One region of the Streptomyces sp. NPDC048191 genome, then DNA from elsewhere that is predicted to be linked to it. Evidence: riboswitches for the same ligand, from Rfam matches in the RefSeq annotation. Region 1 holds a riboswitch; the other holds the start of a gene.
What was found. Region 1 has a riboswitch for cobalamin ahead of AB0D93_RS14625 (ribonucleoside-diphosphate reductase subunit alpha). Riboswitches for the same ligand answer to the same signal wherever they lie in the genome.
Positions count from the first base shown of each region.

Region 2: linked by a shared signal. The riboswitch ahead of AB0D93_RS39620 (HoxN/HupN/NixA family nickel/cobalt transporter) and the one ahead of AB0D93_RS14625 (ribonucleoside-diphosphate reductase subunit alpha) in region 1 are both predicted to bind cobalamin.

Region 1 covers NZ_JBEZMO010000007.1:169,729-173,933, forward strand. The annotation lists gene AB0D93_RS14625 (ribonucleoside-diphosphate reductase subunit alpha) at 1-2,037, opposite strand, end outside; cobalamin riboswitch at 2,164-2,306, opposite strand; gene AB0D93_RS14630 (GNAT family N-acetyltransferase) at 2,342-2,848, opposite strand; gene mctP (monocarboxylate uptake permease MctP) at 2,923-4,205, opposite strand, start outside.
Region 2 covers NZ_JBEZMO010000049.1:22,833-27,037, forward strand. The annotation lists gene AB0D93_RS39605 (hypothetical protein) at 3-377, shown strand; gene AB0D93_RS39610 (hypothetical protein) at 524-1,231, shown strand; gene AB0D93_RS39615 (metalloregulator ArsR/SmtB family transcription factor) at 1,438-1,845, opposite strand; cobalamin riboswitch at 1,926-2,115, shown strand; gene AB0D93_RS39620 (HoxN/HupN/NixA family nickel/cobalt transporter) at 2,142-3,248, shown strand; gene AB0D93_RS39625 (DeoR/GlpR family DNA-binding transcription regulator) at 3,993-4,205, shown strand, end outside.

The DNA.
Region 1 (4,205 bases):
GTCGGCCGGGATCCAGGCGAAGTCCTGCACCGAGCCGTTGGACTCGCGCAGCGCCTCCCGGGTCCGCGCGTCCCACACGCCGAGGTTCTTCAGGTCCTGCACCAGGTAGGAGTTGACCTGCAGGAACTCGCCGGAGAGCGTCTCGCGCTTGAACAGGTTGGAGACCTGCGGCTCGATGCACTCGTACACGCCCGCGATGGAGGCGATGGTGGCCGTCGGGGCGATCGCGAGCAGCAGCGAGTTGCGCATGCCGACGGACGCGATGCGCGACCGCAGGGCGGCCCAGCGCTCCGGCCAGGCCGGCTCGACGCCGTAGTGGTCGGGGTGCAGCACACCCTGGGCCGTACGGGTCTTCTCCCAGGCCGGCAGCGGGCCGTTGCGCTCGGCGAGGTCGGCGGAGGCCTCGTACGCGGCGAGCATGATCCGCTCGGCGATCCGCGTGGACAGGGCCTCCGCCTCCGGCGAGTCGAAGGGCAGACGCAGCTTGAAGAAGACGTCCTGAAGACCCATCGCGCCGAGGCCGACGGGACGCCACTTGGCGTTCGACCGTCCCGCCTGCTCGGTCGGGTAGAAGTTGATGTCCACGACACGGTCGAGGAAGGTGACGGCGGTGCGGACGGTCTCGTCCAGCCGCTGCCAGTCGATGTCCCCGTCGGCCACGAAGGCACCGAGGTTCACCGAACCGAGGTTGCAGACCGCCGTCTCCCCGTCGTCCGTGACCTCCAGGATCTCCGTGCAGAGGTTGGAGGAGTGGACCACGTGGCCCGGCAGGGCCGTCTGGTTGGCGGTGCGGTTGGCGGCGTCCTTGAAGGTCATCCAGCCGTTGCCGGTCTGCGCGAGGGTGCGCATCATCCGGCCGTACAGCTCACGGGCCGGCATGGACTTCCTCGCCAGACCCGCCGCCTCGGCCTTGCGGTAGGCGGCGTCGAACTCCGCGCCCCACAGGTCCACCAGTTCCGGCACGTCCGCCGGGGAGAACAGCGACCACTGCTCGTCGGCGTTGACCCGGCGCATGAACTCGTCCGGGACCCAGTGCGCGAGGTTCAGGTTGTGCGTGCGGCGGGCGTCCTCACCGGTGTTGTCCCGCAGCTCCAGGAACTCCTCGACGTCGGAGTGCCAGGTCTCCAGGTAGACGGCCGCGGCACCCTTGCGCCGGCCGCCCTGGTTCACGGCCGCCACCGAGGCGTCCAGGGTCTTCAGGAACGGGACGATGCCGTTGGAGTGCCCGTTCGTGCCCCGGATCAGCGAACCGCGGCTGCGGATGCGGGAGTACGACAGACCGATGCCACCGGCGTGCTTGGAGAGCCGGGCGACCTGGTGGTAGCGGTCGTAGATGGAGTCCAGCTCGTCCAGCGGGGAGTCGAGGAGGTAGCAGGACGACATCTGGGGGTGCCGCGTGCCGGAGTTGAAGAGGGTGGGGGAGGAGGGGAGGTAGTCCAGGCGGCTCATCAGCCCGTAGAGCGCGGCGACTTCGTCGGCCGACCTGGTCGTGTCGTCCTCGGCCAGGCCGCTCGCCACGCGCAGCATGAAGTGCTGGGGCGTCTCGATGACCCTGCGGGTGATGGGGTGCCGCAGCAGGTAGCGGCTGTGCAGGGTGCGCAGGCCGAAGTAGCCGAAGCGGTCGTCGGCCCGCCGGTCGATCAGCGCGTCGAGCCGCTCGGCGTGCAGCCGCGCGAACTCGGCGGTCCGGTCCGCGATGAGCCCCTCGCGGTGCCCGACGGCCACGGACTCGGTGAAGGACGTCACGCCCTGCGAGGCGGCCTCGGCGCGGATGGAGACGGTCAGCAGCCGGGCGGCGAGCCGGGAGTAGGCGGGGTCGTCGGAGATGAGTCCGGCGGCGGCCTCCGTGGCCAGCTCGCGCAACTCCGCCTCGTCGGCCCGAGCGGACCGGCCGCGCAGCGCGGCGGCGGCGACCCGGCCGGGGTCGGCGTCGGGGAGGTCGGCGGTCAGCTCGGTCAGGGTCCGCAGCAGCGCGGCACCGGGACCGTCGGTCTCCAGGCCGCTGGCTGAAGCCGGATCTGCTGGCGCGATGGTCACGTGGGGCTCTCCCTCGCTCGGCACGGGGGCCTTGCGGAGGGCAGGGGGCAGCCACGAGCGCACACGGCGTCGCGTCCACCGGCCCACCCCACGAGGCCCGGACGTCGGAAGGCACCCGGGCCGGACGGCCGGGCGCGTGCTGCCGGCAGGTCCTCGGACTGACACAGGCGCGCGAACACGCGCAAGTACACCGTTGCGGGACAGTTCCGGATTCGCACCGGATTCCCCTGCGGCGACAGCGAGGTCGAGCATACATCTAGTGCCGGGCTGTCGTGTCACCCCCAGATGTTGTGTCGTGGCGGTGTCAGAGTGTCAACTCGTAGGTGAGCAGAGTGATGTGGTCCAGCTCGGGCAGCGGATTCCAGTCCCGCTCGGGTGTGCGAACGAAACCCAGCCGTTCGTAGATGCGGTGGGCGGCGTGCATCGTGCGCTGGGTGGACAGGACGACGGCCCGGCAGCCCTCGGTGGCTCGCGCCCGGTCGACGCAGGCCCGCACGAGGGCCTCACCGGCGCCCTGGCCGCGCGCGGCGCCGGCCACGGCCAGCATGCGGATCTCGGCCTCACGGGGGCGGGCGATGTCGGCCATGGGGCCGGGGGACGGGACGAAGGTGACGCCGCCGAGGAGGGTGTCGTTCCGCATGGCCACGAGCACGTCGGCCGCGGCGGCTCTCTTGGCCACGTCTCGCAGCTCGCCGAGGTACCGGTCGCTCTCGCCGAAGTCCAGGAGGCCGTCCTGGAGGTAGGCCTGGGCGGTGATCTCACCGAGGGTTTCGTACTGGCCGGGGTGCGCGGGCCGGATCACGATGTCCATGGCACCGAGTCTGCCGGAGGGGTACGACGACGGGCCGCCGGATTTTCCCCGGCGGCCCGTCGTACGACGGCTGCCTAGTGACCGGCGCCGGCCGTCGCAGGCGGAAGCTCCACCTGGACCCCCGGGTCGCCCGCGTCCGCCGTGTAGTCGTCCGGCCTGGTCTCGTCGAGGCCCTCGGGGGCCTTCAGCGCCTTCAGGACGAAGGTCAGGACCACGGTGACCACGACGTTCAGCACGAACGCCGTGAGGCCGATGTAGCCGATCTCGCCGATGCCCGGGATCTCCTTCGCCGAGCCGCCGAAGTGCTTCTGGGTCGGGGAGGCGACGCCGTACGCGGCGAACGTGCCGTACACCATGCCGACCGCCCAGCCCGCGAGCAGGGCCCAGCGGTGGAACCAGCGGGTGAACAGGCCGCCGACCAGCGCCGGGAAGGTCTGCAGGATCCAGATGCCGCCCAGCAGCTGGAAGTTGATGGCGACCGTCTTGTCCATGGTGAGGACGAAGACCAGCGCGCCGACCTTCACCAGCAGCGAGACGATCTTGGAGACCTGGGCCTCCTGCTTCGGTGTGGCGTCCGGCTTGATGAAGTCCCGGTAGATGTTGCGGGTGAAGAGGTTCGCCGCCGCGATCGACATGATCGCCGCCGGCACCAGCGCGCCGATGCCGATCGCCGCGAAGGCCACGCCCGCGAACCAGTCCGGGAACATGTCCTCGAACAGCTGCGGGATCGCCAGCTGCCCGTTGGTGACCTTGACCCCGGCCGCGATCGCCATGAAGCCCAGCAGGGCCAGCAGCCCCAGCATCAGGGAGTACAGCGGCAGGATCGTGGTGTTGCGGCGGATCACCTCACGGCTCTTGGAGGAGAGCGTCGCGGTGATCGAGTGCGGGTACATGAAGAGCGCCAGCGCGGAGCCCAGGGCCAGGGTGGCGTACGTCCACTGGCCCGCCTCGGGCGGCACGAGCGCGCCGCGCGGCTTGCCCGTCGCCGGGTTGACCTGGCTGAACGCGTGGCCCGCCTTGGCGAAGACGTCGTCGAAGCCGCCCAGCTTGATCGGGATGTAGATGATCGCCACCGCGATGACGATGTAGATCAGCGCGTCCTTGACGAAGGCGATCAGGGCGGGGGCCCGCAGCCCGGAGGAGTAGGTGTAGGCCGCCAGCACGCCGAAGGCGATCAGCAGCGGCAGGTCCTTCACGAACCAGTTGGTGTTGTCGCCGCCGCCGACGCCCATCACGTCCAGCACCGCCTGGATGCCGACCAGCTGGAGCGCGATGTAGGGCATCGTCGCCAGGATGCCGGTCAGCGCCACCGCCAGCGACAGGCCCCTGGAGCCGAAGCGGCCGCGGACGAAGTCGG
Region 2 (4,205 bases), on a different contig from region 1:
GGATGCGGACGGCACGCCTTTTCCCTGCAGCAGCGGCTGCGGCTACGGCACTACTGGCCATCCCGAACACCACCGCGTACGCAGGAGACTTCGGCCTCCTGGAGGTCACACCGAACCCCGCCTATCCGGGCAGTACGGTCAACCTCAACAGCTCGGAATGCGGCAGCAACAGCTCGGCCATCGTCTATGCCCAGGTGCTCGACGCCGGGACGGTGCGTCTGACGTCCCGGGGCCAGACCCACCCGGAGGACGTCCAGGGCACACTGCGGATCCCGAACTCCGTCCCGCCGGCCTCCTATGCCCTGGGCGGGAAGTGCGCCAACGGCCGCAAGCTGGACGCCACCCTCGAAATCAAAACCCGGAACCGAATTCCGTGACACCACCCGCTTGGGGGGATGACGACCGCGGAGTCCGCAGGAAAAGAGTCCTCGTCCTGGCTGGGTTTGTTGCCGCTGGATCTCCCGAGGACCGGAAGTGACGCTCACGTGTGTCCCCGCAGCCAACACGAACGGGAGTTTGAAAAATGGACAACAAACTCAGGAAAATCGGTGTCGCAGTGACGGCCACCTCCTGCCTGGTGGCGGGCGCCTGGGCCATGGCGGAAACAGACGCCGGTGCGGCGACGAAGGCACCCGATCGCGCGCCCAGCGCCAAGGTCATCAAGTGCTACCGGACGCACAAGGAACCGAAGGCGATCCATTGCTACGAGGTCAAGAAGCGACACGCACGCCACAACGGCCGTGACGTCATCGTGATCGTCCTCGTGCGGGTTCCCATACCGAAGAACCCGCCGGCCATCATCGTCGTACCGTCACTGCCCCGTCCGACCGAGACATCACCGGCGCCGGCCACGAGTCCGCCCGAGACCGGCCCCACGCCGCAACAGCCGAGCCCCACCGCGACGGAGACCGGTTCGCCCACCGCGACGGAGACCGGTTCGCCCACCGCGACGGAGACCGGTTCGCCCACCGCGACGGAGACCGGGTCCCCCACCGCGACGGAGACCGGAACCCCCACCGCAACGGACAACGGAACTCCCACCGCAACGGACAACGGAGCCCCCACCGCGACGGACACCGGGGCCCCCACCGCAACCGACAACGGAGGCACGGACACCGGAGCACCCGCCGCAACGGACAACGGAGGAACCGACACCGGGGGCTCGGACACCGGAGGCTCAGACACAGGAGGCTCGGACACCGGAGGCTCGGACACCGGAGACGGCAGCTGACCCCATCGCGGGACCCTGCCCGGACCTGTAGGGCGTAGCGCCTGTTCCAGGTCCGGGCAGCGGTGTGCTGCAAGCCCCTGGGACAGCGGCCTCTGGGGCGGCCGAGTTGGCGCCGGCGCCCGATCGTGGGCTCGGCCGACTTCGTGTGCAACCGCCGCGGTTGGTCCTGCGGACGGCTCGCCGCGACTGCGCGCAGCTACGGGTCCTCACTGTCCTCCCGTGCTACTCGCTCCTCCTGACGGCGTGCTGCCGACGTTCGTATCGCGTGACGCGCAGTGTTCCAGCAAAGCTGAGATCGGGCCGTCGATGAGCCGGTAGCGCACGATTCGGCCATCCTTCTCGCCCTGGACGATGCCGGCGGTCCGCAACAGGCGCAGGGCCTGGGACACGGCCGTGTCCCGCATGCCGGTGGCGACGGCCAGGTCGGAGACGGCGATGGCGCCCGCCTCATGGAGAGCCAGCAGCAGGGACAGGCGCCCGGGATCGGAGAGCAGAGAGAAGCGGTCGGCCCAAGCGCGCACGCGTTCGGGCGCGCCGACAGCGGCGATGGCATCGCAGACCCGATGGTCGTCGATGATCCGCTGCCCGGCACGTTCCGCGGGGACGAGATGCATGCCCTCATCATCGCAGTCGCCGGCGCTCCAGCCGGACACCTGATCAGTTGTGCAATCTTGCAGCCTCCGTCTTCAGCCTTCTAGGGTGGGCGGGTCGTGGTGTTCGGGAAGACCGGTGACAGCCCCTCAAAGGCTCAGTCCGGAGCGGCCCTCGCCACTGTGATCGGGGAGTTCCCACCCATGCATTGCCACTGGCCTCACGGCTGGGAAGGCAGGGGCGGGCACGATGACCCGTCAGCCAGGAGACCGGCCACGACAGCACGAGACTGATCCACGAGGTGCTGGAGCGTGACTGTATGACCGTGTCCCGAGGCGTGCCCGAAACCGACGCCCCTTCCTTCCGCTGGCGCCGTGAGGACACCCTCCGCACGGCCGGCCTCCTGGGCGTGATCGTCGCTCTGCACGTCGTGGCTTTCGGGATCCTCTTCCTGCTCGTGGTCCCGCACCACTACGAGGTCGGCTCCAAGGCGTTCGGAGTGGGGCTGGGCATCACGGCCTACACCCTTGGTATGCGGCACGCGTTCGACGCCGACCACATCGCCGCGATCGACAACACCACCCGCAAGCTGATGGCCGACGGTCAGCGTCCGGTGTCGGTGGGCTTCTGGTTCGCGCTCGGGCACTCCAGCGTGGTGGTCGTCATGGCCGTGCTGGTCGCCGGCGGCGCCAAGCTCGCGGGCACGCTGATGAACGACGGCTCGCGAACCCACCAAGTCCTCGGTACCGTGGGCACCACGGTCTCCGGAAGTTTCCTGTATCTCATCGCCGCCCTCAATCTGGTCGCGCTGTTCGGAATCATGCGCGTCTTCAGGGCGATGCGCGTCGGCCGCTACGACGAGGCCGAGCTGCAGGCCCACCTCGAGTCGCGCGGCTTCATGAACCGTCTCCTCGGCCGGCTCACCAAGTCCATTCGCCGGCCCGGCCAGATGTTCCCGCTCGGCTTCCTCTTCGGCATCGGCTTCGACACCACCACCGAGGTGCTGCTCCTCGCCCTGGCCGGCAACGGCGCCGCCGCCGGACTGCCCTGGTACGCGGTGGTGTGCCTGCCGCTGCTCTTCGCCGCCGGCATGAGCCTGTTCGACACCCTCGACGGCACCTTCATGAACTTCGCCTACCAGTGGGCCTTCTCCAACCCCGTCCGCAAGGTCTTCTACAACCTCACCATCACCGGCCTGTCGATCGTGGTGGCCTTCTTCGTCGGCACCATCGAGCTGGTCGGCGTGCTGCACGACAAGCTCGGCCTGGACGACGGTGTCACCGGCTGGATCGCGGACCTGAACCTGGACAACGTCGGCTACGTCATCGTCGGCCTGTTCGTGGTGGTCTGGGCCATGGCCATCGCGTACTGGCGCCTCGCCAAGGTCGAGGACCGCTGGAACGCCCGGACCGCTGACGCCGGCTGACCGAGGAGCACCCGACGGCTCGGCCAGGAGTCGGCGCCGGCTGCCCAGGAGCAGGTGCCTTCGTCCTGGAGCGCCGGCCGGATGAGGAGGCCGCCACGCAGGCAGGCGACCGGGCGGCCGTCGCCGGGGGGCGGCCGCGCCGCCCCCGCTGTCACCGGCGGGGAGGTGCCCCAGCGGGTACGGGCCCTGCTTGGCGCCGCCTCCTGCGCGCCGAAGTCTGCCCTGGCCGGCCGGTGCCCTGCTGCCGGGCACGTGCTGCGTTCGCCGTCGACTCACGTTGCAGACCCGGGCCGACGGCAGCGGTACGTACGCCACCGGCCGCTCTCCCCCTCCGCAGTCCCCAGGACTGGGAACACCCGCCTCGGACGAGCCCACCCGACACCGTCTCCAACTCGCCGATATGCGCCTGATGAACACGCGGCGCCAACACCGGCCCGCTCCGCGGACACGTCGTGCGGAGCGGGCCCTCGCGGTTCGCGGACCTCTTGCCGGGCCCGTGATCATTGGCAGCCGCACTTCGCCGTCCGCCCGAACCGGGCACTGCAGGCGGCCCACACGGGCACCGGCAAACGGGCAAAACTCACTGCGGGCGCCCTGACCTGGGGATTCACTCAATCACTCCAGGCATCATCGGGCGGTTTCAGGCCCATTGTGGGCGGGTTTGCTGCAAAAGGCGATTGGTATAAATGTGCGGCAAGACCGGGCGCGCCGTGCCCGGACCGGGTATGGAAGGCGAGGTGAGCGATGAACGCCGAGGAGCGTCAGAGCCGGATTCTCGCGCTCGCCCGTCACCAGGGGCGTGTCGAGGTCACCACCACGGCCGTCGATCTGGCTGTCGCGCCGGAGACCATCCGTCGTGACCTCAGCGTCCTGGAACGCAGGGGCCTGCTCCGCCGCACCTACGGCGGCGCCTACCCCGTGGAGGGCGCGGGCTTCGAGACGGGCCTCCCCGAACGA